One region of the Cellulosimicrobium sp. Marseille-Q8652 genome, then DNA from elsewhere that is predicted to be linked to it. Evidence: riboswitches for the same ligand, from Rfam matches in the RefSeq annotation. Region 1 holds a riboswitch; each other region holds the start of a gene.

Region 1 (7,115 bases):
CCGCGGCACGTGCGGACGTGCGCGCCGCGCTCGACGACGCGGCGCGCGTCGTGCCGCTCGGCCGGGCGGCGACGCTCGTCGGGCTCGCCGGGTCCGTCACCACCGTGACCGCCCACGCGCTGCGGCTCGCCGCCTACGACCGCGACCGGATCGACGGCGCGGTGCTGAGCGTCGACCGGGTCCTCGCCGCGTGCGACGACCTGCTGCACCGCACGCGCGCCGAGCGTGCCGCGCTGGGGTTCATGCACCCCGGCCGCGTCGACGTCATCGGCGCGGGGGCCCTCGTCTGGTCGGAGGTCGTGGCGCGCGTCCGCGACGACGTGGCGGCGGCGGGCGGAGAGCTCACCGACGTCGTGACGAGCGAGCACGACATCCTCGACGGGATCGCCTGGTCGGTCGCCTGACCCCGGTCACCGCCTCGCGCGTCGGCGGCGGACCACCTCGACGACGACGTACGCGAGGACGGCGGCGAACATCGCCCGTCCCACCCACAGCAGGGCGGGGTTCTCCACGGTGTAGCCGGCCGGGACGCCGAGCAGCGCGAGCACGACGCCGCCCCAGGCGGCGCGCCCCCCGGTGCCGAAGCTCGCGCCGCCGCCGACCACGAGCACGAACGCCGTGAGCGACCCGATGCAGACGGCTCCCCACAGGTACCCCGTGCCGTCCCGCCGGTCCGCGCGGCCGCGCGCGGTCGCGAGGCGCACGACGCCGCGGACCAGCAGCTCGAGGGGCACGAGCACCGCCGGGACGGCGAGCAGGCCGAGCAGCGCGGCCATGAGGAACAGGAGGAACAGCAGCCACAGGTCGCCGGCGACGGTGCTGCCGAGGCCGAAGACGCCGTCGAGCGCCCAGGGCAGCACGAGCACCGGCGCCAGGACCGGGGTGGCCGGCGTGAACCACCAGCCGCGGAACGGGTACCTGCGCCGCAGGCGCCGGTCGGCCGGGAGGGCGTACACGCGCCAGCCGAGCCGCAGCGCGACCGCCCACTGCAGACCGAGCGTCAGCATGATGCCGAGGACGACGTCGGTGACCGCGTCGGAAGTCGGGCCGGCGTCCGCGGGCAGCGCGACGAGCAGCGCGAGGACCACCCCGAGCGCCAGCGCCGCGATCGCGGCCTCGGCGAGGCGGAAACGGCGCTGGGCGAGCAGCCGCGCCTCCACGGGACCGGGGTCGGTCGAGGCGGCGGTGGGCGGCACCGCAGCAGTATGCCCGTCCGGACGGCTCCGCACGCCGAGGCCGCCCGGGTCCCGCCGAGCCCGATTCCGCCCCGTTCCGCCCGCTCCGCCCCGTTCTGCCCGCCCGGCGTGCGCGGGATCACGCCCGTCTGGCGGACGCCAGGGCTCGCGTGGTCCGGGAGCAGTAATACTCTGGAACCATGCCTCAGAATGACCTGACCTCGGTCAGCCGTGCCCAGACCGCTTCGCCGCGGCCCCGCAAGGTGCCGCGCGTCGTCGTGCTCGGCGGCGGGTCCGTCGGTCTGTACGCCGCGCGCCGTCTGCGCAAGAAGCTCGGTCGCCGCGAGGCGGCGATCGTCGTCGTCGACCCGCGCCCGTACATGACGTACGCGCCCTTCCTCCCCGAGGCGGCCGCGGGCTCCATCGACGGCCGTGACGTCGTGGCGCCGCACCGTCGTGCGCTCAAGGGCGTCGACGTCCTGCAGGGCAAGGTCGTGGGGATCGACCACGGCAACCGCCGCGTGACGATCCACCCGGAGGAGGGCGACGACTACTCGGTCACGTACGACCACCTGATCGTCGGCCTCGGCTCGGTCTCCCGCACGCTGCCGATCCCGGGTCTCGCGGAGCACGCGATCGGCTTCAAGAACGTCGAGGAGGCCATCGCCGTCCGCAACCACGTCCTCAACCGCATGGACGTCGCCTCGTCCACGTGGGACGAGGCGCTGCGGCGCCGGATGCTGACCTTCACGTTCGTCGGCGGCGGGTTCGCGGGGATCGAGGCGATGGCCGAGATCGAGGACATGGCCCGCTACGCGACGCGGAACTACGCCACGATCGAGGAGAAGGACCTCCGCTTCGTCATGATCGAGGGCGCCGGGCGCATCCTGCCCGAGCTCAGCGAGCCCATGGCGGGCTACGCGCTCGAGGAGCTGAAGAAGCGCGGCATCGAGTTCCACCTCAGCACCTTCCTGTCGTCGTGCGTCGACGGCCACGTGGTGACCTCGACGGGTGTCGAGTTCGACTCCGACACGATCGTGTGGACCGCGGGCGTGAAGGCGAACCCGGTCATCAAGGACTCGTCCGACCTGCCCTCCGACAAGATGGGCCGCGTGACCGTGCTGCCGACGCTCCAGGTCGTGGACGCCGACGGGAACGTCGTGCCGAACGCCTGGGCCGCGGGCGACTGCGCCGCGGTGCCGGACGTGCTGAACCCCGGCAAGTTCTGCCCGCCGAACGCCCAGCACGCGATCCGTGAGGCGACGCGCCTCGCCGACAACCTCGCGCTCGAGCTGCACAGCGAGCCGCCGGTCGAGTACCGCCACAAGAACGTCGGGACCGTCGCGTCGCTCGGCCTGTACAAGGGTGTCGCGGAGCTGTTCGGGGTCTTCAAGCTCCGGGGCGTGCTCGCCTGGCTCATGCACCGCAGCTACCACGTGCTCGCCATGCCGACGGGCAACCGCAAGCTCCGCATCTTCATCGGGTGGATCGGCCAGTTCCTCATGGGCCGTGAGCTCGTCTCGCTCGGCTCGCTGCACGACCCGCGCGCCGAGTTCCGCGCCGCGTCCGTGCCGCCGAAGAAGGACGGGGAGCCGGTGAAGCAGGCCGCGCAGGGCTCGGCCGCCGCGGCGGAGGCCGGTGGCTCCGACGCGACGATCGACTCGGACGAGCGGACTCCGGCGGCCAAGGCCTCCTGAGAGGTCTCCGGACCTGCCGGGGGTTGCCGGCACCTGACCGACGACGAGGGGCGAGCCGTGACCGCGGCTCGCCCCTCGTCGCGCCCGGGCCCGGCACGCACCCGGCCGGTCGGCGGACCGGGGGAGGGTGGCGCACCCAGAGGACGGCGCACCCGGTAGATTCGGGGCGCGCCCCCATGGCCCAACTGGCAGAGGCGGCCGGCTTAAACCCGGCGTGTTCCGGGTTCGAGTCCCGGTGGGGGCACGTCGGCCCGGCGGGCGACGGGCCCGGCGGCGCGGCGGGCCCGGCTCACGACAGCCCGGTCGGCCCCTCCGGCTCGGGGTCCGGCGCGGGCGCCTGGCCCAGGACGACGAGGTTGCCGTCCGGGTCCTGCACGCGCGCGACGCGCTCGCCCCACGGCTGGTCCGCCGGTGGCTCGACGACGGTCGCGCCGCCGGCGGCGAGGTGCTCGACCGCGTGGTCGCAGTCGTCGACGTACACCCACAGCGTCGTGCCGCCGCGGACGTCCGCCTCGTCGGCGAGGCCGATGCCGAGCGGGGAGCCACCGACGTGCACGTTCACGTACACCGGAGGGCCGTCGTCGGGGAACGCGTACTCCACCGTGCCCCGCAGGAGGTCACGGTAGAAGCCGAGGGACCGCTCGACGTCGGCCACCGTGAGGATCGGGAAGAGGCTCCGGAACATGCGTCCATGGTCGGCCCGTCGGGGCGCTGACGCGCGGCGGGACCGGTCGGACACGTCCGGTGCTGCGCGCTCGGGTCCTGCTAGGGTGCCGACGAACCACGCGGGGTGTCCCGCCCGGGCGACGAGCTGCGGGCCGAGGGACTGAGACGAGCGGTACGGCCGCTCGGACCCGTCGAACCTGATCTCGCTAGCACGAGCGGAGGAACGTGGGCATGACGACGTCTGCCATCACCACCCTGACCACCCCCGGGCGCACCACGACGGGCACCACCACGAGCACGGCGGGGGGCACCCGTGCCCCCGGCGTCCTCGTCCGGGACGACGAGGACGGCTTCACCGCCGGGCTCGGCCGCCGGTACGCGCACCTGTTCGCCGAGTTCTACGACCACCCCTTCCTCGCCGGGCTCCGCGACGGGAGGGTCGAGCCCGCCGCCGTCCGCCACTACGTGGGTCAGGACCACCAGTACCTCACGGCCTACCTGCGCTGCTACGGCCTGGGCATGGCGCTCGCGCCGGACCGCTCGTGGGCCGCGTTCTTCCACGGCAAGGCGGGGTTCCTGCTCGACGACGAGTCCCACGCCCACCACGCGATGTGCGACTTCCTCGGCGTCCGGTACGAGGACGTGCAGGTGTCGCGGCTGGCACCGAGCGCCCAGGCCTACGTCGACCACATGCTCTCCGCCGGCCGCGACAGCCTGGGCGTGCTGCTCGCGGCGCTGCTCCCGTGCCCGTGGACGTACATCTGGTCGGCGCGACGCTTCTGGCTCGACGAGCGCGCGACGACGCCGGGGGCGATCGCAGCGGACCACCCGCTCGCCGGGTGGTGGGAGTTCTACGCCGCCGAGCGGACCGAGGACGTGCTCGCGGACCTGCGCGCGCGGCTCGACGCCCTCGCCGCCGACGCCGGCGAGGCCGAGCGCGCCCGCATGGAGCACGCGTTCGAGCTGAGCTGCCGGTACGAGACCCGGTTCTGGCAGATGGCGTCCACGCTCGAGGACTGGTGAGCCTTACGCCGACAGCAGATCCGCGCCCCGGCCCGGCGACGCCCGCACCGGGGCGCGGGTAGCGTGACCGGCATGGACGGACGGAAGGTCGCCACGCGGGACGCAGTTGGGCCGCGGCCCGAGGCGCGGCGCGCCGAACCGCTCCTGCGCCAGGTGATGGGCGACATCCTGCGGCGCGCGCGGCTCGCCCAGGGCCGCACGCTCGTCGACGTCTCCACCGCCGCCCGCGTCTCGACGGCGTACCTGTCGGAGGTCGAGCGCGGTCGCAAGGAGGCGTCGTCGGAGGTGCTCGCGGCGGTCTGCGCGGCCCTCGGGATCCGGCTCGTCGACCTCGTCGCGCGGACGGGGGAGGAGCTGCGGCCGGTCGGCCCCGTGCTGGTCCTGTCGTCCGCCGGGGCGCGCACGCCCGCGCACGCCCGGCTGGCCGCGCGTCCGAGGAGCGCCGGACCGGGTCGCCCGGTGACCGGACGCGCCGTCGGTCACCGGACCCTCGCCGTGGCCTGACCCCGGGCGCCTGGGCGCACCTCCGGTCGCGGCGCGTGCGCCCTCCGCCCCGGGGTGGTGCGCCGCCGTCCCGTGTCGCTGCCCGCCCGTGCGCACCGGGCGGCGTTACGTTCGACCCATGACCGAGCCGCCCGTTCTCCAGGATCTCGTCGACGACGTCGCGTTCCTGTCCCACGAGCACCAGCTGCACCTCGCCGACCTCTACGGCGACGACTCGTGGCACGCCGACCTGTCGGCCGGAACGTTCACCTTCACGTCGGCCTCGGGTGCCACCACGGAGTGCCGTCTGCAGCTCGTGGGGACGTCCGCCCCCGGACCGGGGACGTGGATGTGGGGATGGCAGAACGTCAACGGCTTCCCCGACGAGGTGCTCGTGGTGGCCGAGAAAACCCGGGGCACCGGCCTGGCCGAGACCACGACCGCCGAGCTCTCGCTGTCCGAAGGGCTGCCGCACCGGCTCACCCTCGCGGCCAAGGCGACGACCCGGCCGTCCGCGCACTACAGCGCGCCCGTCGACGGCGACGGCAGCGGGACGCGGGCGTGGCTCCTCCTGGAGCACCCGACCCTCGAGCTCCCGGCGCCCGGCCTGCCGCGTGTCGTGCGGACGCTCAGCGAAGGGCTGCTGTCCGCGACCGTGGCCGACCACCGCCGGGCGGTGCTCGCCTACGCGGACGGCCGCGGGCTGGGGGTGGAGCCGGGCGACGACGGGGCGGTGGTGCTCGTCGTCCCGGGTGGTGCGGTGACCGTGACGTTCGACGACTCCGCCCGGATCACGCAGATCCAGGCGACGGCGCGACCCGTCGCCCCGCCCGACGCGGAACCCGCCCCGGGCGACGCGGACCCTGCCCCGGCCGAGGCCGGCACCGAGGACACCGCGCCGGCCGGCGCGCAGCCGAGCACGCCGCCGCGCCGGCGCTGGTTCCGCCGGCACGGGTGAGGCGCTGAGGGATCAGCCCCAGGTCACGCTGCGGGAGTCGCCGAACGCGTTCGTGCGGATCCAGACCTGCGCACCCGGCTGCCCGTAGTGGCACCACATCCCGCTCCGCGGGAAGTTCCCGTTCGCGTCGGTCCGCAGCGGGCGGTTGTTGCGGTCGACGGAGTACGTGCGCGTGCCCTCGAACATGTGGTCGCCGTTGTGGCTCGTCCAGCACGACACCGTGAACGGCGTGTTGGGCTCCGCACCGGAGATCGACAGGTCGACGATCGCGCAGGACGAGTGGGTGCACGTGACGGACGGGTAGTTCGATCCCTTGTACGCCTGGAGGACGGGCGCGGGCCGCTTGTCGGACGTCGCGCTCCGGCAGGTCTGGTTCGCCGCGCCCTCGGTCGGGGTGACGGTCACGCAGATCTCCCGGGTCTCCGAGTAGCCGACGCTCAGCGTCCCGGACCCGGACGCGCTGTTCGAGCGCACGGCACCGGTGACCGACGTGGTGTACGGGCGACCGTTGTCGGACGTCGACCAGCTGTAGGTGATGGCGCGGTCTCCGCCGCTCACCGTCAGCGTCGGCGCGGGGATCGGTCCGTACGGGGTCGCTGTCGCGCTCGAGGCAGGTCCCGGCTCGTCGGCGCCGTCGACGCCGGCGACCGCGCGGACCTGGATCGTCGCCTCGCGGCCGTCGGTGAGGCCGCCGACGACCCTGTTCGCGGCGAGGGCGGCCCAGCCGCCGCCGGCGTTGTACTGGTACCGGATCTCGTCGGCGCGCACGCCGCTGCCGGTCGCGGCGCCGAAGGAGAGCTCGACCTGCCCGTCCGACCCCGTGGCGCGTGCGCTGAGACCCGAGACGGCGCCGGGCGCGGCGAACGCACGGACCGCGTTGGACGCGGGGGAGCTCTCGGCGTCTCCGAACTTGTCGGTGGCCTTGTTGTGCGCCCGGACACGGAACGTGTACCCGGTGGTGTCGGCGGGCAGACCCACGGTCGTGCTCGTCGCACCGCCGCCCGCGGTCACCGTCCGCACGACGGAACCGCCCTGGAGCACGTCGACCGAGTACTGCGAGATCGCCGCACCGTTCGGGTCGGGTGCCGTCCAGGAGACCTCCATCTGCGACGT
Region 2 (7,115 bases), on a different contig from region 1:
GCTCTTCGGCAGGCTCGCCGTCTACGACGCGCTCGACCTCACGTGGCGCCAGCTCGCCGTCCGCCCGGACCCCGCGCGCGAGCCCGTGTCGGAGCTCCTCGCCGGCGACGACGCCTACGCCGCGTTCTGCGGCCTCACCCCGGCGGCCGGTGCGGCGCCGGCTCCCGGCGCGGCGGACGTGCCGGTCGAGATCGACGCGCACGAGGCCGTCACCCTTCTCGCGCCCGACGGGGGCGCGCGTCCGGGGGCCTACCTGCTCGACGTGCGCGAGGACTGGGAGGCGCGGGTGCGCCCGGTCCCGGGCGCGACGCTCGTCCCGAGCGGCAGCTTCCTCGGCGGTTCCCCGGGGGCGCCGGACACCGCGGCACGCGCGGCGCTCGACGACCTCCCGACCGACCGGCCCGTCGTCGTCGTGTGCGCGATGGGCGCGCGGTCGGCCCGCGTGGCCGACGTCGCGCGCGCCGCGGGCGTCGACGCCCGTTCCGTCGTGGGCGGCGTCCCCGCCCTGCTCCCCGAGCTCGCGACGACACCGCCCTCCGCGAGGTAGAAGCCGCCGTCGCGAGGCAGTGCTCCGCGTGCTCTGTCTCGCGACGCCCGTCCTGTCTCGCGGGCAGGGGCGTCAGAGCGCGAGGTCGAGCCTGCCCTGCGGCGACGAGCTCGCGAGCGCGCCCTCGCGGCGCGGGATGCGTCCGGCACCGGCGGCGAGGCGCCCCGACTCCACGGCGAGGCGCATCGCGTGCGCCATCCGCACGGGGTCGGCGGCGCGCGTGACCGCGGTGGCGAGCAGCACGCCGTCGCACCCGAGCTCCATCGCGAGGGTGGCGTCCGACGCGGTCCCGATCCCCGCGTCGAGGATCACCGGGACGCGCGCCGCGGCGGCGATCGCCTCGATGTTGCGCGGGTTGAGGATGCCCAGCCCGGTGCCGATGGGCGCACCGAGCGGCATGACGGCCGCGCAGCCGACGTCCTCGAGGCGCCGCGCGAGGATCGGGTCGTCGTTCGTGTAGGGCAGCACGACGAACCCGTCGCGCACGAGCTGTTCCGCCGCCTCGACGAGGCCGATCGGGTCGGGCAGGAGCGTGACGTCGTCGGCGACCACCTCGAGCTTGACCCACTCCGTGCCGCACGCCTCGCGCGCGAGGTGCGCGGTGAGGACGGCCTCGCGGACCGAGAAGCAGCCCGCGGTGTTGGGCAGCGCGCGGATGCCGAGGCGGTCGAGCAGCCCCCAGATCCCGGCGTCGGGCGACCCGTCACCGCCCGCGCGGACGGCGACGCGCCGCATCGCGACGGTCGTGAGCGCGGTCCCCGACGCGACGAGCGCGTCCTCGAGGGTCAGGAGGTTCGCCGCGCCGCCGGTCCCCATGACGAGCCGCGAGCCGATCGTCGTCCCGGCGACGACCAGGGCGTCGTCGTGGGTCGGCAGGGTGGGGTCGGCGGTGCGCAGGGTCTCGGCCGGCATGCTCATCTCCCTCAGCCGCCCTGGACGGCGGTGACGATCTCGACGCGGTCGCCGGGTGCGACCACGGTGCTCGACCACGTGCCGCGCGGCACGACGGCGTCGTTGATCGCGACGGCGACGCCCTGCGGCGAGCCGTCCGTCACGTAGGCCGGGACGAGCGCGGCGACGAGGTCCTCGACGCCCGTGGTCGCGTCGAGCGGGTAGGGCTCGCCGTTGACGAGCGCGGTCGGTGCGGTGGTCTGGGTCACGGTGTCAGCTCCGGGTCGCAGGGGTGGTGGCTGGGCGGGCGGTGAGAGGGGCGAACCGGCCGGCACCGGTGGGGGCGAGGGCGGCGTGGGCGTCGGGCGGCAGGCGGGCGCCGGTGATCCCCGCGACCACGGCCTCCGCCGTGAGCGGCGCGAGGAGGATGCCGTTGCGACCGTGGCCCGTGGCGACGTGCAGCCCCGGGACGTCCGTGGAGCCGACGAGCGGCAGGTTGTCGGGCGTCGCGGGCCGGGCGCGGGGCGTGACGTCGACGAGCGCGGCCTCGTCGATGCCCGGGAGCAGTGCGCGGGCGTCCCGCAGGAGCGCGAACACGCCGCCCGCCGTCGCGCGGCGGTCGTCGGGGTTCTCCTCGGTCGTCGCGCCGACCACGACCTCGCGGTGCCCGGCGCAGCCGTCGCCCTGCCCGTCCGGGACCGGGTCGCGCGGCACGACGTAGACCGGGCGCCCCTGCACGACGCCGCGCACCACGTGCTCCAGCGCGAGGTCGGGCCCCGCGTCCAGACGCAGCGTCTGGCCCTTCACGGGGCGCGTCGGCACGCGGACCTCGGGCACGTCGGCGAGCAGCGCGCCCGTCCGCCAGCCCGCCGCCAGCACGACGGCGCCCGCCCCGTGGAGGTGGCCCGCGGCGTCGGGCACGCCGACCACACGGCCGGTCGCGTCCCGGACGACACCGGTCGCGGCATGCCGCACGACGGCGGCACCCGGTTCGGCACGGAGCGCCGCGAGGAGCGCGGAGTGGGTCGCCCGCGGGTCGACGGCGTGGTCGTGCGGCGCCCACGCGGCGCCCGCGACGCGCGTCCCGAGATGGGGCTCGCGGCGGCGGGCGTCCGCGAGCGTGAGCTCGGACGAGTCGAGGCCGTGCGCGGAATGCAGCGCGAGGACGCGGCGCAGCAGCGCGAGGTCGTCCGCGTCGTACGCGACGGTGAGCGTCCCGGCGGTGCGCAGACCCACGTCCGCGCCGGTCACGTGCTCGAGGTCGGCGGCGAAACGGGGCCAGGCGCGCGCGGCCGCCAGGTGGAGCGCGAGGGCGTCGCCCTCGCCGAAGTCGGCCTCCGTGACCGGCGCGAGCATCCCCGCCGCGGCGTGCGTCGCGCCGTCGCCGGGGGAGGGGTCGAGGACGGTGACGGTCAGGCCGGCGCGGACGGCGCGCCACGCCACCGCGAGCCCCACGATCCCGCCCCCGACGACCACGACGTCGCGCGCGCCGTCGGGAACGGGGAAGTCCGCGGGCAGGGCCGTGCACGCGGACGTGGCCGCGGACGTGCCCGTGGCCGGGACGGCAGGGGGGTGCATGTTCGCTCCCTTCGCTGGCATGACCCAGATCAGGTTCGACGGTCGGCTCCTACGCCCTCTCAGCCCCGTGCGGGGCTCCCGTGCTCTCGGCCACAGTACCCGCCGGGGCGGCGACGTCGCCCTACACTCCGACGGGTGAACACCGAGACCTCCGAGGCGTCGGGCGCCGACGCCCGCGCCCGCCTCGCCGCCGCCCGCCTGTACCTGTGCACCGACGCGCGCGAGGAGCGCGGCGACCTCGAGGACTTCCTGCACGCGGCGCTCGCGGGCGGCGTCGACGTCGTCCAGCTCCGCGACAAGACGCTCGACGTCGCGCGCGAGCTCGAGCTCCAGGAGGTCGTGGCACGCCTCGCGGGCGAGCACGGCGCGCTGTGGGCCGTCAACGACCGGGCCGACGTCGCTGGCCTGACCGGCGCGCCGGTCGTGCACATGGGCCAGCGCGACCTGCCGGTCGACGCCGTGCGCACGCTGCTCGGCCCGGTGCCGGTCCTCGGCCGCTCGACGCACTCGGCCGAGCAGGCCGCCGCCGCGGAGGCCGACCCGGACGTCGACTACTTCTGCGTCGGCCCGCTGTGGTCGACCCCGACGAAGCCCGGGCGGGCCCCCGTCGGTCTCGACCTGCTGCGCGACGTCGCCGCGACGGCGCCCGCGACGCCGTGGTTCGCCATCGGCGGGATCGACGCCGGACGGCTGGACGCGGTGCTGGACGCGGGTGCGACGCGCGTCGTCGTGGTGCGGGCGATCACGGAGGCCGCGGACCCCGAGCGCGCCGCGCGGACGCTGCGCGAGCGCCTCGACGCCGCGGTGGGGGCCGCGTGACGCCGCTGCTGGCCGGCACGCTCGCCGTCGCCGCGTTCGCCGCGGGGATCGCGCTGCTCGTGGCGGGCGGACGTCGCAGCGGGCGCGCACGCGCCGTCGACCGCGTGCAGGTGCCGGCGCGCTCGCTCTCCGAGACGCGGACGCTCGCGGGGGAGGAGCACCTCGTCGAGTACCCGGCGCCCGACGGGTCGCCGCTGCGCGCCACGGTCCACGTGGCGCGCGTGCGCGTCCCCGGGCAGCCGTACGTGTTCGACGGCACGGTCTGGGTCGCGCGCGACGACCCGACGGACGTCGTCGCCCGCTCGTGGGGTCGCCAGACGGGCGGGTTCGTGCGGATCGTCGTCGGTGTCGTGCTCGTCGTGGCGGCTCTCGGCCTGGGGCTCGCCGCGGGGGTCCTCGCGTTCGTCGGGACGCTGCCCGGCTGACGCGGGAGGACGTCCCGCAGGGCGGCCACCGTTCGAGCGGGGTTCCCGCGCGACCTATCCTTGTCGGGTGACGTCTTCCGCCACCGCCCCCGACCACCTCACCACGGCCCAGGTGGCCTCGACCCCGCGGCCCGTGCTCGTCGTCGACTTCGGCGCCCAGTACGCACAGCTCATCGCGCGCCGCGTGCGCGAGGCCAAGGTGTACTCCGAGATCGTGCCGCACACCTTCACGGTCGAGCAGATGCTCGCGAAGGACCCGGCGGCGATCATCCTCTCCGGAGGCCCGTCGTCCGTCTACGCCGCGGGTGCGCCGTTCGTCGACCCCGCGCTGTTCGAGGCCGGCGTCCCGGTCATGGGCATCTGCTACGGCTTCCAGGCGATGGCGGCGGCGCTCGGCGGCGACGTCGCGCAGACCGGTCAGCGCGAGTACGGCGGGACCGAGGTGTCGGTCTGCGAGGCCGGCGTGCTGCTCGCCGAGACGCCCGAGAACCAGACCACGTGGATGAGCCACGGCGACGCGGTGCACCGCGCGCCCGAGGGCTTCGAGGTCCTCGCGACGTCGTCGGGCTCGCCCGTCGCCGCGTTCGAGGACCGCGAGCGGCGCCTCTTCGGCGTGCAGTGGCACCCGGAGGTCAAGCACTCCGCGCACGGCCAGACCGTGCTCGAGCACTTCCTGTACGACGGCGCGGGCCTCGCGCCCGAGTGGACGCCCGGCAACGTCATCGCGGACCAGGTCGCGGCGATCCGCGCGCAGGTCGGCGACGCGCGCGTCATCTGCGGCCTGTCCGGCGGCGTCGACTCGTCGGTCGCGGCCGCGCTCGTGCAGAAGGCCGTCGGCGACCAGCTCACGTGCGTGTTCGTGGACCACGGCCTGCTCCGGGCGGGCGAGGCCGAGCAGGTCGAGCGCGACTTCGTCGCGGCGACGGGCGTGAACCTCGTCGTCCGGGACGAGCGCCAGCGGTTCCTCTCCGCGCTCGCGGGCCACAGCGACCCCGAGACCAAGCGCAAGATCATCGGCCGCGAGTTCATCCGCGTGTTCGAGGACGCCGCGCGCGACGTCGTCGCCGACGCCGGTGCCCACGGCGAGGAGGTCAAGTTCCTGGTCCAGGGCACGCTCTACCCCGACGTCGTCGAGTCCGGCGGCGGCGAGGGTGCGGCGAACATCAAGAGCCACCACAACGTGGGCGGCCTGCCCGACGACCTGCAGTTCTCGCTCGTCGAGCCGCTGCGCACGCTGTTCAAGGACGAGGTCCGTGCCGTCGGGCTCGAGCTCGGCGTGCCCGAGGAGATCGTCTGGCGCCAGCCGTTCCCGGGCCCCGGGCTCGGCATCCGCATCGTCGGCGAGGTGACGGCCGAGCGTCTCGAGACCCTGCGCGCCGCCGACAAGATCGCGCGCGAGGAGCTCACGAGGGCCGGCCTCGACCGCGAGATCTGGCAGTGCCCCGTCGTGCTGCTCGCGGACGTCCGCTCCGTCGGCGTCCAGGGCGACGGCCGCACCTACGGCCACCCGGTCGTCCTGCGCCCGGTGTCCTCCGAGGACGCCATGACGGCGGACTGGACCCGCCTGCCCTACGACGTGCTGTCCGTCATCTCGACGCGCATCACGAACGAGGTCAACGAGGTCAACCGCGTCGTGCTCGACGTGACGAGCAAGCCGCCGGGCACCATCGAGTGGGAGTGATCCGCTCGGGGCTGTCTTCCCGCACCCGGGGCCGCTCGACGGTGGCCTCGGGCCGGTAGCCGACCACGCGACCCGGACGGGCGGACACGCCCGCGCCGGTGTTGAAGTCTGTGCGTCTCTGTGCCAGGTTGTCCTCTGACAGCGATGTCAGACCGGTCGCCGACCCGTGAGTCACCGGATCGGGCGAAGGCGCCCGCGGTGCGCCCGGGACGACCGGCACCACCCGAGAGCGACGAGGCGTCGGAGCGGACGCCCGAGAGGACGACGATGCGACGCGGATTCACGACGGCAGCCCTCGCCGGTGCCCTTGTCCTGGGGTGCCTGGCACCCACGGTCGCCGACGAGCGGGACGCGGGCGCCGTCGTCCCCGACCTGGTGACGGCGGAGGCGGGCAACCCGATCATCGACGGCCACTACGCCGACCCCGACGTCGAGTTCTACGAGGGGGAGTACTGGATCTTCCCGACCACGTCACGCCCGTACGCGCAGCAGGTCCAGCTCGACGCGTTCTCGTCGCCGGACATGGTGCACTGGACGAAGCACGAGCGCGTGCTGCACCTCGACGACGTCTCGTGGGGCGAGTACGCGCTGTGGGCACCGGCGCCCGTGGAGCGCGACGGCAGGTACTACCTGTACTTCGCGGCGAACGACATCCAGAGCGACGATGCGCTCGGTGGCATCGGCGTCGCGGTCGCGGACAGCCCGGAGGGCCCCTACGTCGACGCGCTCGGCGAGCCTCTGATCGGCGACTTCCACAACGGCGCGCAGCCCATCGACCAGGACGTCTTCGTCGACGACGACGGCCAGGCGTACATGTACTACGGCGGGTGGGGTCACGCGAACGTGGTCGAGCTCGACGAGGACATGATCAGCCTCGGCACGCACGACGACGGGTCGACCTACCAGGAGATCACGCCCGAGGGCTTCGTCGAGGGCTCGTTCATGTTCAAGCGGAACGGCACCTACTACTTCATGTGGTCCGAGGGCGGCTGGACAGGACCCGACTACCGCGTGTCCTACGCACGCTCCGACTCGCCGCTCGGCCCGTTCGAGAGCGAGGGGACGGTGCTCGCGCAGGACCCCGCCGTCGCGCGCGGGGCGGGCCACAACTCGGTGGTCAACGTCCCCGGGACGGACATCTGGTACCTCGTCTACCACCGCCGTCCGCTGAGCG
Region 3 (7,115 bases), on a different contig from region 1:
ACGGTGCCGGCGGCCACCGGCTCGAGCCCGGCGACGGCGCGCAGCAGGCTGGACTTGCCGCACCCGCTCGGCCCGAGCAGCGCGAGCACCTCGCCGGGTGCGACGTCGAGCGAGACGCCCGCGACCGCCGTCGTGCCGGGGTCCCGGCGACCCCCGCGGCGCGACCCTCCCCCGTACCGCACGACGACGTCCCGCACCCGCAGCCCCGCACCGTCCGCCGCGTCGTGAGCGGGCCGCTGCGCCGCTCCGGGCGCGACGGGCCGGGTGGTCGGGTCGGTCTGCACCATCAGAACTCTCCTCCGGGGCGGTCGCCGCGCAACCGCTCGGCGAGCAGCATGACGACGGCGGTGAGCAGGGCCAGGACGACGCTCGCCGCCAGCGCCATGCCCTGGTTCTCCGCGCCGGGACGGCCGACGAGCCGGAAGATGACGACGGGCAGGGTCGCGGTGTCGGGGCGGGCCAGGAACGACGTCGCGCCGAACTCGCCGAGCGACACCGCGAACGCGAACCCGACCGCGAGGCCGAGCGACCGCGCGGCGATGGGCCCGTCGACGCTGCGGAACACGCGCCCCGGCGCCGCCCCCAGGGTCGCGGCCGCCTCGCGGAGCCGGGGGTCGATCGCGCGCAGCGTCGGCAGCACCGTGCGCACGACGAGCGGGATCGCGACGACGGCCTGCGCGATCGGTACGAGCAGCCCCGAGGTGCGCAGGTCGACGTCGAGCCCGAGCGGCCGGTCGAGCGTGACGAGGAAGCCGAAACCGACCGTCACCGCCGACACCCCCAGCGGGAGCATGAACAGGGAGTCGAGCGCGCCGATCGCCCGCCGGCCCGTGCGCGAGCGCGGTCGCCGGGACACGACGAGCGCGACGAGCCCCCCGATCGCCACCGCGAGCAGCGTCGCGAGCGTCGCCGTGCGCAGCGAGTTCGCGGCGGCCTCCCACACGGTGACGGACAGCGCGTTGCGACCGCCCGTCGTGCCGAGGTTCGCGTAGTTGTCGAGGCCCCAGCCGCCGCCCGGCACGCGCAGGGACCGCACGACGAGCGTCACGAGCGGCAGACCGACGAGCACCACGACCACGACGGCGGTCAGCGCGGCCGGCAGGAGGTCGCCGCCGGGCCGGCCGCGGACCGGTCCGCCGGCGGGCCCGCGCTGCCACAGGCGCAGCGGGTGCGCGGCGCTCGACGCGGCGGTGAGCGTCAGCGCCCGCTCCCGCTTCGCGCGCGCGCGGTTCGCGACCGCGAGCGCGGCCACGACGACGGCGAGCTGCACGACGGACAGCACCGCGGCGGTGCGCAGGTCGAGGAACTGCGTCGTCTGGATCCAGATCTCCGTCTCGATCGTCCCGTACCGGATGCCGCCGAGGACGAGGACGACGCCGAACGCCGTCGCGCAGAAGAGGAACACGATCGACGCCGCGCTCGCGATCGCCGGACCCAGCGCGGGCAGGGTCACCGTCCGGAACGCGCGCCACGGCGTCGCCCCGAGCGCGCGGGCCGCCTGCTCCGCGCGCGGGTCGAGGTGCTCCCACAGCCCGCCGACCGTGCGCACGACGACCGAGTAGTTGAAGAACACCAGCGCCACGACGATCGCCGCGAACGTCCCGTCGAGCCGCAGGAAGCCGAGCGGCCCGCCCTCGACGAGGAGCGTGCGGAAGGCGACGCCCACGACGACCGTGGGCAGCACGAACGGCACGGTCACGACGGCGCGCAGCACGCGACGCCCGCGGAACCGGCACCGGTACAGCACGTACGCGCCGGGCACGCCGAGCAGGAGCGAGAACGTCGTCCCGAGCACGGCCTGCCACAGCGTGAGCCCGACGATCCGCCACGTCCGCGGGTCCGAGAACACCTCCGCGAACCCCGACAGGTCGAGACCGCCGTCGGCCCCGACGAACCCGCGCGCCACGAGCGCCAGCACGGGCCACGCGAAGAACACCGCGAGGAAGACCAGCGGCACCGCCGCAGCGACGCCCCAGAGCACGCCGCGCCCGACGGCGCCCCGCACCAGGGGCCCGGGACCGGGACGGGTCAGTCGACGACCGTCGCCGTCCACGCCTTGATCCACTCGTCGCGGTGCGCGTCGATCTCCTCGGGCGCGACCTCGAACGGCTCGTCGGAGAGCGGCGCGAACTGCTCCCACTCGGCGGGCAGCGCGACGGTGTCGTCGACGGGGTACATGTACATCTGGCCCGGCACGTCGGCCTGGAACGCCTCGCTCACGAGGAAGTCCACGAGCTGCTGCGCGCCCTCCGGGTTCTCGGCGCCCGCCAGCACGCCGGCGTGCTCGACCTGGCGGAAGCAGGTCTCGAGCAGCGCGCCCGTCGTCGACGACGTCCCGTCCTCGGCGACCGTGAACGCGGGCGACGTGGAGTACGACAGCACGAGCGGCCGGTCGCCCGCGCCCTCGCCCCCGGAGAAGTCGACGGAGTACGCGTCGGACCAGCCGTCGACGACCTTGACGCCGTTCTCCCGCAGGTCGGCCCAGTACTGCTCCCAGCCGTCCTCGCCGAACGCGCCGACGGTCGCGAGGAGGAACGCGAGCCCGGGCGACGACGTCGCGGGGTTGGTGACGACGAGGAGGTCTCGGTACACGGGGTCGGCCAGGTCCTCGAGGGTCTCGGGCTCCGGGACGCCGGCCTCGGTGAACCACGCGTGGTCGACGTTGACGCACACGTCGCCGACGTCGACGGGCGTGAGCTCGCCGTCGCCGACGGCGTACTGCTCCGCGGACGCCGGGAGGTCGGCGGGCGTGTACGGGTCGAGCACGCCCTCGTCGATCGCGCGCGTCGCGAACGTGCTGTCGATCCCGAAGACGACGTCGCCGAGCGGGGAGCCCTTCGTGAGGACGAGCTGGTTGACGAGCGCGCCGCCGTCGCCGGGCGCGACCTGCTCGACCGTCAGGCCGCTCTCCTCCTCGAACGCGGCGAGCACCTCGTCGCTCACGGCGAACGAGTCGTGCGTGACGAGCGTGACGGTGCCGCCCCCCGATGCCGCGTCGCCGCCGGCGTCACCGCCCGCGTCGCCGTCGCTCCCGCACGCGGCGAGCGCGAGGAGCGCGAGCGTGGTCCCCGCGGCGAGCGCGGCGGTGCGGGCGGGCCCGGCGGTGGCTCGCCCGGCGGTGGTGGCCCTGGTCGTGTGCTGCACGTGTCCTCCCTGGACGTTCAGGAGGGGTCCAACCGCCGGGTCGGCACGGGGCCGACGCCGACGGGTGATCGAGATTCCCGACTTCCTCCACCGGTGCTAACCGGATCAGGTTCGAGGGTCTGCGGTGGTCCGCACTCTCAGCTCCCGGGGAGCTCCCCTGTCGTTCCCGGCGAGCGTACACCGCGGTCGCCGCCGCACGGCGTCGACGCAGGCCAGGGACTACGGTGGTGCGCAGCACACCGGCCCGAGGCCGGACCGCCGACCCGATGGAGGAGCACCCGTGCCAGACACCGAGGAGAAGGCCACTCTCGCCGTCAAGGTGGGGACCGTCGCCCTGACGTTCGCCGCCGGCTGGGCGGCGCAGAAGCTCGTCACGCTCGTGTGGGCGAAGGTCACGGGGCACGACGCGCCGAAGGACCTGGACGACGAGGAGGTCGGCATCGTCTCGGCCGTCACGTTCGCGGCCGTCGCCGCCGGGGTCGGTGTCCTCGCCCGGCGGTTCGCCGGCAAGGAGGCCAAGCGCGTCGTGACGCGCTTCCTGTCGTAGTACTCGGCGCGGCCCGGGTCGGGGGCCGCCGCGCAGCCCGGGTACCCTGGCGCGCGTGACGGCCCCCGTCCCGATGACCTCACCGCCCTCGCCGGACACCGGCCCCGGGCCGACCGGCCCGTCCGTGCTGCGCGCGGGATCGCACGTGCTCGTCGACGCGGGACGGCTCCTCGTGCGGCACTGGCCCGCGCTCGTCGCGGTGGCGGTGCTCGCGCAGGTGGCTCACGAGCTCGCGCTGCGGGCCGCGCTCGCGGTCGCGCCGTCGTCGGGAGAGCTCGGGCTGCTCGTGCTGTGCCTCTCGCCCCTCGCGACGGTCGTCGGGATCGTCGTCATGCTCCACGTCCTGCGCCGGGAGCCGCGGGACGACCGCGACCGCATCGAGGTGCGTGCGCTGCTCGGGTCGATCGCGTCGGTGCTCGTCCCGTACCTCGTCATCTACGAGTTCTACGGCGGCCTGTCGTCCGACTGGCAGGCGTACGTCGACTCCGCCGCGCTCGACCACGCGTTCGCCGCGGGTGCGGGGATCCAGACCGCCGACCCGGTCCCCGAGGGCTTCGGGCTCACCGTCGTGCTCCTCGTGGCCGGCGCGCTGCTCGCCCGCAGCGTCCTCGAGCGCGTCGCGAGGCGCATGGAGCGGGGCGTCGTCGAGGCGGGCGGGGAGGCCCGGCGCAGCGCCCGCACGGCCGCCGTGCGCATCCTCGCCGGGTACTGCGAGGTCGTCTGGATCGTCATCGGCGCCTTCACCGTGACGGCGGTCGTCGGGCGCGTCCGGGAGTGGTGGGCGTCGCGCGTCGTCGTCGTCGAGGTGACGACGTGGTGGGACGGCGTCGTCGCGCGCGTGGACGTCCTCCAGCCGCTCGTCGCCGCCTTCGGCCCGACGACGTCGCTCCTGCTCGCGGGGATCGTCACCGGGCTCGTGGTCCCGCTCGCGTGGCTGACGCTCGGGACGATCGTCTACGGCGTCGAGGCGATCGACGTCGTCGACCCCGTGCACGCGCCGGCCGACGCCACGGGGCGGACCGCCCGCGTCGTCGACCGGTTCAACCGCACGCTCGGCACGAGCGGTGCGCGCAGGGCGTGGGAGCTCATGCTGGACCCGGGCCGGCGCTTCGGCGGTCTCGTCGGCGCGCTCGGCATGCTCTGGCGGAGCAGGTGGAGCGCGGTGCTGCTCTTCTGCGTCGCGTTCGCGCTGCTCACGCTCGCCGAGCAGGTCGTCCTCACGGCGGCCCAGGCCGTGCTCGGCCAGCCCGGGATCGTCGTGTGGCGCGCGGTGATCGACCCGCTCGAGACCGTCGCGACCGTCGCCGTCCAGGTGCTCACGACCGTGCTGCTCGCCGCCGCCGCCGACGCGCTGCTCGCGAACCTCGGCCTGCCGTCGGCCCTGCGCACGCGCCGCCCCCGCACGGCGCCGAGCTCCACCTCAGTCGGCTGATACGACCGTCGCCCGCGGCCCGGTGTCCCGGACGCTCTCGCCCCGCGTCGCGCCGAGCAGCGCGGCCGCGACGGCGTCCCGGATCTCGGTGTCCGTGAGCGCGTGGTCCCGCGCGAGCCGCACGAAGCGCACCGCCGCGTCGGTGACCACGGCGCGGTCGAGCGTCGCGGCGGGCGCGGTGACGAGGGTCCCGACCCGGCGGCGGGTCGTGACGAGCCCCGCCGCCTCGAGGTCGCGGTAGGTCCGGGCGACCGTCCCCGGCGCGATACCCAGGTCGTTCGCGAGCGCCCGTACGGTCGGCAGGCGCTGGCCGTCCGCGAGGTCGCCCGCCGTGACGAGCGCGGCGAGCTGCGCGCGGAGCTGCTCGTAGTGCGGTGTCGAGGAGTCGAGGTCGATGCGGACGGCGAGGCTCACGCGGGAGTCTCCGCAGGCTCGCGCTCGGCCGCCGGCGCGGGCGCCGGGTCGCGCGCCGGCCACACGGCGACGGTGAGCGCCACGAGGACGACGACGAGCCCGACGACGAGCAGGGCGTTCCCGGCGACGACGTGGCCCGGGCTCAGCCCGGGGCCGGTCCGGACGTCGTCACCGTCCCCCAGCACCAGCCAGCGCAGCGAGAGCCCGCCCACGGCGACCAGGCCGCCGAGCGTCAGGCCGAGCACGAGCTGCGTGACGCGCTCGACGCGGCGGGCGACCCGACGTCGCAACCACATGTCCCACTCCTCGGAGACGTCCTCGACCGCCGGTCGGGACGCGACGAGGCGCAGCACGACCTCGGAGACGACGACGGCGACGACCGCCGCGACGACGACCGGCACCGTCCACAGCCAGCCGGGGAACGGTGCGACGGTGTACGCCTCGTACGGTCCCGTGCCGCGCGAGATCGAGCGCGGGCCGTCGGACAGCAGCCCGAAGGCCACGCCCGCCACGACGATCCCCCCTCCCCATCCCCAGGCGACGCGCCGGGTCGTGCCCGGGACGACGTCGGCGGCCGAGCGCGCGACGAGCCGCGCCTCGCGCTGCCGGTGCAGCGGGCGGGGCCACGTGAGCTCGCCGACGGCGTGGACCCCGAGCGCGGCGACGAGCGCGACCAGCGGTAGGACGGCTGCGACGCGAGCGCCGAGTCCCGCCAGACCGAGGTAGAGGTACAGCGGCGGGAGGGCGACCCCTGCGGCGACGAGCAGCGCCGCCCCGGCGCTCGTCATCGCCGCGTGCCGCACCGCGCGCCCGCCCGCCGTGCTCGGGACGACGGCGCGCCGCCCGTCCCACCACAGGGCGCCGGCCACGACCGCCGCCGCGAGCAGCCCGAGGTCGACGGCGAGCGCGACCGGCAACGGCAGCGGGTTACCCAGCATCCACGACACCCAGCTCACGACGGCACCTCCACAGGAAGACTATTGATCATGAACTATGATCAATAGTCTCCGGGCTGTCAACCGGGCCGCCCTCGCGACGACCTCCTCGCGGGGAGGAGCGCCCGCCGACCTCCCGGAAGCCCCGTCACCAGCCGGCTCCTGCTGCGCGGTCCGAGGAGCCCGGCGGGCGCGGCACGGCAGGGCGCGCGATCAGCGTGCGGGCAGCGACCAGTAGTCCGGCAGGAGCCCCGGCTCGACGAGGCGCACCTCGGCGGGCTCCGCGTCGTCGGGCGTGAGGACGTAGTGCGTGGCGCGGCTCGACACGGCCCCCGTGCACACCGGCGGGTCGGTCACCGGCATGCCGGGCAGCGACGACGCGCCCGCGATGAACTGCCGGCCGGACGTGTCGAGCAGCACGAGCTCGCACGCGGAGTACACCTCCTCGGCGCTCGCCGGGCCGGGCGTGGCGTCCGAGCGGACCGACAGGTCGACGGCCCACAGCGTGTACCCGTCCGGAGCCTCGACGCGGCCGCCGTAGCCGTCGTCGAGCCAGTCGACGGTCTCGACCCCGGCGAGGCGGGCCCGCACGTCGCCGACCTGCGTCCAGCCCTCGTCGTCCGCCGCGTGGCCGCGGTGCGGC
Region 4 (7,115 bases), 1.4 Mb from region 1:
CTCCCCCACGTACGCGTCGTCCCACGCCTGGCGCACCCGCGCGTCGAGCTCGGCGGGCCCGAGACCGGCGACGGCGTCCGCCAGCGGTGCCGAGACCGTCGCGAGGATCCCTCGCGCCATGGGCACGAGCGTCGGCGTGAACGAGATCCGCACGGCCGACGCCCCCGCAGCGCGCAGGTTCTGCACGATCTCCGGGACGTGCCGGTGGCTCCCGCCCACGGCGTACGGCTGGGCGGACCCGAGCCCCTCAGACGCGAGCAGGTGCGGCTTGAGCGACTTCCCGGCACCCGAGTACCCGACCGCCAGCACGGCGACGACGTCGCCCGGGTCGACGACGCCCGCGGCGACCCCGGGCTGCAGGCCGAGCGTGACCGCCGTGACGTTGCAGCCCGGCACGGCGATCCGGCGCGCACCGGCGAGCCGCTCGCGCTGGCGCGTCTCCGTCGCGCGGGCGCCCGGGTCCTGCGTGAGCAGGAGCTCCGGGAGCCCGTAGGGCCACGTGCCCGCGTGCTCCGAGCCGTAGAACTGCTCCCAGTCCGTCGCGGACTCCAGCCGGTGGTCCGCACCGAGGTCCAGCACGAGGACGTCGTCGGGCAGCTGCGCCGCGATCTCCCCCGACGCACCGTGCGGCAGGGCGAGGACGACCACGTCGTGGCCGACGAGGTGCTCGACCGTCGTCGGCAGGAGCACTCTGTCGGCGAGCGAGCGCAGGTGGGGCTGGTGCTCCCCGAGCGCCGTGCCCGCGTTGCTGTGCGCCGTCACGGCACCGATCTCGACGTCGGGGTGCCCGGCGAGCAGGCGCAGCATCTCGCCCCCCGCGTACCCGGACGCTCCCGCGACCGCCACTGTGATCGTCATATGCATCACTATACATAGTTATACATCCGGTCGTCGTCACGGTCGTGCGCGTCGGGATGCTGCGTCGCGGAGGGGTCGGCCCGCGCGCCCGCCTAGGCTGCTCCCATGCATGCGATCGTGGCCCGCGAGGCGGGCGGCCCCGACGTCCTGGAGCACCGCGAGCTGCCCGACCCGACCCCCGGGCCGGGACAGCTCCTCGTCCGCACGGCGGTCGCGGGCGTCAACTTCATCGACACCTACAAGCGCGCGGGCGTGTACCCGGTGCAGTACCCGCACGTCGTGGGCAGCGAGGGTGCCGGCCACGTGGTCGAGGTCGGGGACGGCGTCGAGGACTTCGCCGTGGGCGACCGTGTCGTGTGGACGGAGGCGCCGGGCTCGTACGCGGACCTCGTCGTCGTCGCGGCGCGCGAGGCGCTGCACGTGCCCGACGCCGTCTCGCTCGAGGACGCCACCGCCGTCGCGCTCCAGGGCCTGACGGCGCACTACCTGTGCACGTCGTCGTACGCCGTCCGCCCGGGCGACCGCGTGCTCGTGCACGCGGGAGCCGGCGGGGTCGGCCTGCTGCTCACCCAGATGGTCGTCGCGCGCGGCGGGCACGTGGTCTCGACGGTCTCGACGCCCGCGAAGGCCGAGCTCGCGCGCGGCGCGGGCGCCGACCACGTGGTCGAGTACACGGCGCTCGGCGACCTGACGCACGACCTGCCGGAGATCGTGCGCGGCCTGACGGGCGGCGAGGGCGTCGCCGCCGTGTTCGACTCCGTCGGCAGGGACACGTTCGACGCGTCGCTCGCGTCGCTGCGCCGCCGCGGGACGCTGGTCCTCTTCGGCGGGTCCTCGGGCCAGGTGCCGGCGTTCGACCCGCAGCGCCTCAACGCCGCCGGGTCGGTCTTCCTCACGCGCCCCAAGCTCGCCGACCACACGGCGACGCGGACCGAGCTCGTCGAGCGCGCGACGGAGGTGCTCGGTGCGGTCGCGGGCGGGACGCTGCGCGTGCGCGTCGGCGCGACCTTCCCGCTCGCCCACGCCGCAGAGGCGCACCGTGCGCTCGAGGGGCGTGCCACGACGGGCAAGGTGCTGCTCGTGCCCGACGCCGCGGCGTCGGGCACGACCGGGGGCGCGGCATGAGCTGGGACTGGGTGCCGGCCCGACCGGGCGAGGAGGACGGGTCCGACGGCGGTCCCTCCCCTGCGCTGCGCCGCGCCGTGACGGTGCTGGCCGTGCTGTTCACGGGGGTGCTCGTCGTCTACTACCTGACGATCGGCGTCCGGCAGGGCGACGACCGGTGCGTCGCCGAGCGGCCCGACGGCGTGGCGGCGAGCCAGGTCGAGTCGCGGTGGCGGTGGTGGCCGCCGGGCACGGAGTGCGTCTACCCGACCGGGACCGGCGAGGTCGCGCGGGCCTGAACCCCGTCGTCCCCGGCGGGCTCCGCGCGCGCTCCGGGACCCGGCCCGAGCGCGTGCAGGTGGTCGACGGGCCCCCGACCCGTCCCCACCTGCAGCGCCGCACCGGCGCGCAGCGCTCCCGTGAGCCAGTCCTTGGCCTCGCGCGCCGCCTCGGGCCAGCCCGAGCGCTGGGGGCGCAGCGCCGCGAGCGCCGCCGAGAGCGAGCACCCGGTGCCGTGCGTGTGCGGCGTGTCGACGCGCTCGGCGTCGAACGTCGTGACGCGGCCGGCACCGCCGCTCGCCGGGTCGGGCTCGACGAGCGCGTCCGGCGACGTCGACCCGGCGAGGTGGCCGCCCTTGAGGAGGACTGCGGTCCCGCTCGCCGCGACGAACGCGCGCGCCTGGTCCAGGGCGAGGTCCCACGCGGTCGCGACCGGTGCGCCCGCGAGGACGGCCAGCTCGGGCAGGTTCGGCGTCACGACGTCCGCGCGTCGCGCGAGGTCGCGCACGGCCTGCTCGGCGCCGGCGTCGAGCAGGCGGTGCCCGGACGTGGCGACCATGACCGGGTCGAGCACGACGTGCGGCGACGGCTCGCCACGGGCCCGCCGGGCGGCCGCGAGGTCGTCGAGCCACCGACCGATCGCGTGCGCGTTCGCGGCGTCGGCCACCATCCCGATCTTCAGCGCGTCGATCTCGACGTCGTCGGACACCGCGTCGAGCTGCTCGCGCAGGAACTCCGGGCCCGGGACGTGCACGGAGCGCACGCCGTGCGTGTTCTGCGCGACGAGCGCGGTGGTCACGGCCATCCCGTACGCGCCGTGCGCGCAGAACGCCTTGAGGTCGGCCTGGATGCCCGCACCCCCGGTCGGGTCGGTCCCGGCGACGGTCAGGACCCGCGGACGCGAGGGCCGCGATGCTGGAGAGGTCGAGAGGGCGAGCGTCATCGCCGGACATCCCTTCGCTAGTACGAGCTAGATCAGGTTCGACGGGTGTGATCTCAGCCCTGGTCGCCCAAGGCACCCCGTGTCGGTCCGCTCATGCTAGCGGCGCGGTGCGCCGTCCCGGCGCGCCGCCCGTCGTCACTCCTGGTGGATCGCCTCGCCCGCGATCTCGAGGGACACCTTCTTGCCGACGAGGAGGCCGCCGGTCTCGAGCAGCACGTTCCAGACCAGGCCGTAGTCCTCGCGGTCGAACTCGCCGGTGGCGTGGAAGCCGAAGATGTCGCGGCCGTAGGGGTCGCGTCGCGCACCGCCGTACCGCATCGTCAGGTCGATCGGGCGGGTGACGTCGCGGATCGTCAGGAGGCCGCTCACCACGAAGTGGCCCGCCTCGGCGGGTGCGACACGGTCCGCGGCGACGGTCGCGCGCTCCGGCGAGCGGTTGCGCAGCCTCGCCCACGCGAGGATCGCGTCGTCCTGGATCCCCTGCCACCGGACCCCCGTGCTGCGGAACTCGAGCGTGGGGTACGTCTCGACGTCGAGGAAGTCGGCGCTGTGCAGGTGCACGTCACGGTCCGCGTGGTGCGTCGTGAGGCTCGCGGACTCGATCGTCGCCGCCACGGCCGAGGCCAGCGGGTCCTCGCCCACGAGGACGGTCGCGCTCGCCCGGGTGAACTCGCCCCGGACCGGCGAGACCATCATGTGCTGCCCGGCGAACCCCACCCGCTTGTGCGCCTCGTCGAGCACGTAGGTCCCCGCGTCCGGGACGGTCATGCCGTTCCACTGCCGGACCGGTCGTGTCGTGGTCATCCGTCGCCCTCCGGGGTGCCGTGCTCGAGCCGCGACCGCGACGAGCGCTCGGACTTGGTCAGGTGTCCGGGAGAGCATCGCCGATTGTTAGGTGAACTTTCAACCATTCGGCGCGTGACCTTCCGGACACCGCGCGAGGCCGGCTCCGCACGGACGACCCGTGCGCGGCGCACGCCGAGGACGTGCGCGGTGCACCTCGTCCCTGCGCAGCGCCCGGACGACCGTGGAGACATGACGCACCACGACACGGCCGTCCCGTCCCCCGACCCCTCGTCGAGCGCCGGTCCGCACCCCCGGGCCGACCGCCGGCGCGGCACGGCGCCGCGCACCGTCCGTCCGACGTGGGCGAGCGCGCTCTCGTCCGGCTGGCCGCTCGCGGTCGGCCTCGTGGTCGCCGCCACCGCGCACGGCCGCCCGGGCGCCCAGACCTCGCTGCTCGGGGAGCCGCCGCGGTGTCCGCGCTGACCTTCCTCGGCGAGCACGCCCGGTGGACCGCGACCGGCGTCGTCGCCGCCCTCGTCGCGTGGACCGGTGTCACCGCCCCCGTGGTGCAGGACGTCGCGTGCTGGGCGCACGAGCCGGACGTCGCGCCACCGCTGGCCGAGCCGGGCGAGGCGCTCGACCTCGCGCTCGGCGCGGCGCTCCTGGTACTACTGTGAGCGTGACGGCGCTCACCACGGCACGAGCGGGGCGCCCGGGCGACCGGCCGTCCCGGCCGCGACCGGGTCCGCCGGTCGACGCCCGCCTCGCACGCGGCGCGACATGGGCCTGGGTCGTCGGGACGCTCGCGTGCTGCGTCGTCCCGCCCTGGGCCGTCGCAATCGACGCCCCGTCCCCGCTCGTGCGCTGGGTGGCCCCCGTCGTCCTGGTGGCGCTCGTCGTCACGCAGTCCGCGGCGGTGCTCTGGGCGGTGCCGCCCGTGACGAGCCCCCGCGACCGCGCGGTGCGGGCCCGGGCGCACGGCGCGGTCGCCGTCGCCGCGCTCGTCGTCCTCGCGCCGCTCGCCCACCCGGGGTGGGCACCCTGGGCGTGGGTGGCCGGCTCCGTCGCCGGCACCGCGCCGCTCGTCGCCGGACGCTGGTGGGCCCTCGGCACCGGCGCCCTCGCCCTGGCGTCCACGGTCGGCGTCGCGCTCGCGGGCGGCTCGTCGCTCGCCGGCTCGCTCGTCGTGCTCACGACCATGGGCGCGAGCGTCGCGCTCCTCACGGCTCTGCCCGTCGGCCTGTGGCGTCTCCTGGCGCGTCAGGAGGCGGAGCGCGAGGTGCGCGAGCAGCTCGCGCTCGCCGAGGAGAGGCTCCGGTTCGCCCAGGACGTGCACGACGTCCTCGGCCACACCCTGTCCGTCCTCGCGCTCCGTTCCGAGCTCGCGGCCCGCGTCGCGCTCGTCGACCCCCCGCGCGCGGCCCGGGAGAGCGCCGCGGCGCACCGGCTCGCCCTCGAGGCGCTCGACGACGTCCGGCGGGCGGCGGCCGGACGTCGCGAGACCGACCTCGCCGCCGAGATCGCCTCCGTCGCGCAGGTCCTGCGCTCCTCGGGCCTGCGGTGCGCACCCGACGTCCCGCAGCCGTGGGACGCCCCGCCGGCGGCCGCCGCGACGTTGTCCCTCGTCGTCAAGGAGGCCGCGACCAACGTCCTGCGCCACTCGCGCGCGACGTGGTGCTCGCTCGCGCTCGAGGAGGCCGACGGGCTCGTCCGGCTCGTGGTCTCGAACGACGGCGCGGGGCGCGCACGGACGCCCGTCGCGTCCGTCGCGTCCCCGGCGGGCAGCGGCCTCGCCGGCCTCGCGGACCGGCTCGCGGCGCGCGGCGGCGGTCTGTCCGCCGCGCGCGACGCGGACGTCTTCACCGTCGTCGCGTGGATGCCGGTGGCGGCGTGATCCGCGTCGTGCTCGTCGACGACGAGGAGCTCGTGCTGGCCGCCGTCGCGGCGCTGCTCGACCTCGAGCCGGACCTCGAGGTGGTCGGCCAGGCGGTCGACGGCCGCACCGGCGTGAGGCTCGCGCTGGAGCACCGGCCCGACGTCGTGGTCGTCGACCAGCACATGCCGGGGCTCGACGGCCTGGGGGTGACGGCCGAGCTCGCGCGCACCCTGCCCACGGCGGCGGTCGTCGTCCTGACCGGGCGCGCCCGCGCCTCGCTGCTGCGACCGGTGCTGGAGGCCGGCGCGATGGGGTTCGTCCCCAAGGGCGCGCCCGGTGCCGTGCTCGCGGACGTGGTCCGGCGGGTGCACCGCGGCGACCGGTACGTCGACCCCGCGCTCGCGGCCGAGGCGCTGACCGCACCCCCGTGCCCGCTCAGCCCGCGCGAGCTCGACGTGCTGCGTCGCGCCGGGGACGGCGCGTCGACCCGCTCGGTCGCCCGCTCCCTCCACCTGTCCGAGGGCACGGTGCGCAACTACCTCGCCGCGATCGTCACCAAGCTCGGGGTCTCCGGCCGCGACGAGGCGCGGCGCGTCGCCGAGGAGCACGGCTGGCTCGACGCGCGCTGACGGGACGGGCCCCCTGCCGGCACCCCCCGTCAGCGGCTCGGCAGGTCGCCGGGCATCGGGTCGTCGTCGCCCCAGCGCGTGACGCGCAGCCGGCGGCCGTCGGGGCCGGGCAGCGTGCGCCCGGCGCGGGCGGCGTCGTCGAGCGCGGCCCGCAACGATGCGGGCGAGTCGTGCGTGACCCGGAGGAAGGCGCCCGAGAACGGATCGAGCTCGCCCCGCGCGACGGCGACGACCATCTCGACGGTGCGCTCGACGGGGGTCCACTCCGTGCGCCCGCGGTGCATGGCCATCGAGCCCGTCATGTCGGTCTGCACGACGCCGGGCGACACCTCGAACGTGCGCAGGCCGCGGTCGTGCCCCGAGCGGTGCAGGTTCGCGCCGAGGCGCAGCAGCGCGGTCTTGCTCGCGTTGTACGCGCTCGCACCGACCATGTCGTGCGAGCCCGCACCGCTGTTGAGGTCGACCACGCGGCCGCCACCCCGGGCGAGCATGCCGGGGATCACGGCGCGCGCGAGCAGGAACGGCCCGCGCACGTTGGTCTCGAGGATCGCCCACCACTCGTCGGGGTCCGCCTCCCACAGCGGCACCTCGGCGTCGACCCGGCCCGCGTTGTTGACGAGCAGGTCGATGCCGCCGAGCT

What was found. A riboswitch is a leader RNA that binds a small molecule or an ion and turns the genes downstream of it on or off. The one in region 1 is predicted to bind thiamine pyrophosphate.
Region 2: another riboswitch for thiamine pyrophosphate. It lies ahead of thiO (glycine oxidase ThiO); the one in region 1 lies ahead of ACWPWV_RS11105 (TenA family protein).
Region 3: another riboswitch for thiamine pyrophosphate. It lies ahead of ACWPWV_RS09440 (thiamine ABC transporter substrate-binding protein); the one in region 1 lies ahead of ACWPWV_RS11105 (TenA family protein).
Region 4: another riboswitch for thiamine pyrophosphate. It lies ahead of thiD (bifunctional hydroxymethylpyrimidine kinase/phosphomethylpyrimidine kinase); the one in region 1 lies ahead of ACWPWV_RS11105 (TenA family protein).

Annotation. Positions count from the first base shown of each region.
Region 1 covers NZ_CBCOPS010000002.1:236,222-243,336, forward strand. The annotation lists gene ACWPWV_RS11080 (Ppx/GppA phosphatase family protein) at 1-404, shown strand, start outside; gene ACWPWV_RS11085 (hypothetical protein) at 411-1,196, opposite strand; gene ACWPWV_RS11090 (NAD(P)/FAD-dependent oxidoreductase) at 1,376-2,872, shown strand; tRNA gene ACWPWV_RS11095 (tRNA-Leu) at 3,043-3,116, shown strand; gene ACWPWV_RS11100 (VOC family protein) at 3,162-3,557, opposite strand; TPP riboswitch at 3,649-3,779, shown strand; gene ACWPWV_RS11105 (TenA family protein) at 3,770-4,561, shown strand; gene ACWPWV_RS11110 (helix-turn-helix domain-containing protein) at 4,634-5,065, shown strand; gene ACWPWV_RS11115 (DUF6882 domain-containing protein) at 5,184-6,002, shown strand; gene ACWPWV_RS11120 (Ig-like domain-containing protein) at 6,015-7,115, opposite strand, start outside.
Region 2 covers NZ_CBCOPS010000001.1:342,285-349,399, reverse strand. The annotation lists partial or broken gene ACWPWV_RS01515 (ThiF family adenylyltransferase) at 1-547, shown strand, start outside; gene ACWPWV_RS01510 (thiazole synthase) at 620-1,459, opposite strand; gene thiS (sulfur carrier protein ThiS) at 1,471-1,707, opposite strand; gene thiO (glycine oxidase ThiO) at 1,712-3,016, opposite strand; TPP riboswitch at 3,006-3,108, opposite strand; gene thiE (thiamine phosphate synthase) at 3,152-3,835, shown strand; gene ACWPWV_RS01490 (hypothetical protein) at 3,832-4,260, shown strand; gene guaA (glutamine-hydrolyzing GMP synthase) at 4,328-5,941, shown strand; gene ACWPWV_RS01480 (family 43 glycosylhydrolase) at 6,209-7,115, shown strand, end outside.
Region 3 covers NZ_CBCOPS010000001.1:2,124,775-2,131,889, reverse strand. The annotation lists gene ACWPWV_RS09450 (ABC transporter ATP-binding protein) at 1-287, opposite strand, end outside; gene ACWPWV_RS09445 (ABC transporter permease) at 287-2,053, opposite strand; gene ACWPWV_RS09440 (thiamine ABC transporter substrate-binding protein) at 2,029-3,144, opposite strand; TPP riboswitch at 3,210-3,313, opposite strand; gene ACWPWV_RS09435 (DUF4235 domain-containing protein) at 3,425-3,691, shown strand; gene ACWPWV_RS09430 (hypothetical protein) at 3,747-5,123, shown strand; gene ACWPWV_RS09425 (GntR family transcriptional regulator) at 5,112-5,537, opposite strand; gene ACWPWV_RS09420 (hypothetical protein) at 5,534-6,493, opposite strand; gene ACWPWV_RS09415 (hypothetical protein) at 6,686-7,115, opposite strand, start outside.
Region 4 covers NZ_CBCOPS010000002.1:1,598,476-1,605,590, forward strand. The annotation lists gene argC (N-acetyl-gamma-glutamyl-phosphate reductase) at 1-864, opposite strand, end outside; gene ACWPWV_RS17120 (quinone oxidoreductase family protein) at 964-1,983, shown strand; gene ACWPWV_RS17125 (hypothetical protein) at 1,980-2,261, shown strand; gene thiD (bifunctional hydroxymethylpyrimidine kinase/phosphomethylpyrimidine kinase) at 2,225-3,184, opposite strand; TPP riboswitch at 3,177-3,274, opposite strand; gene ACWPWV_RS17135 (YceI family protein) at 3,320-3,988, opposite strand; gene ACWPWV_RS17140 (hypothetical protein) at 4,220-4,453, shown strand; gene ACWPWV_RS17145 (hypothetical protein) at 4,441-4,647, shown strand; gene ACWPWV_RS17150 (sensor histidine kinase) at 4,650-5,864, shown strand; gene ACWPWV_RS17155 (response regulator) at 5,843-6,475, shown strand; gene ACWPWV_RS17160 (SDR family oxidoreductase) at 6,505-7,115, opposite strand, start outside.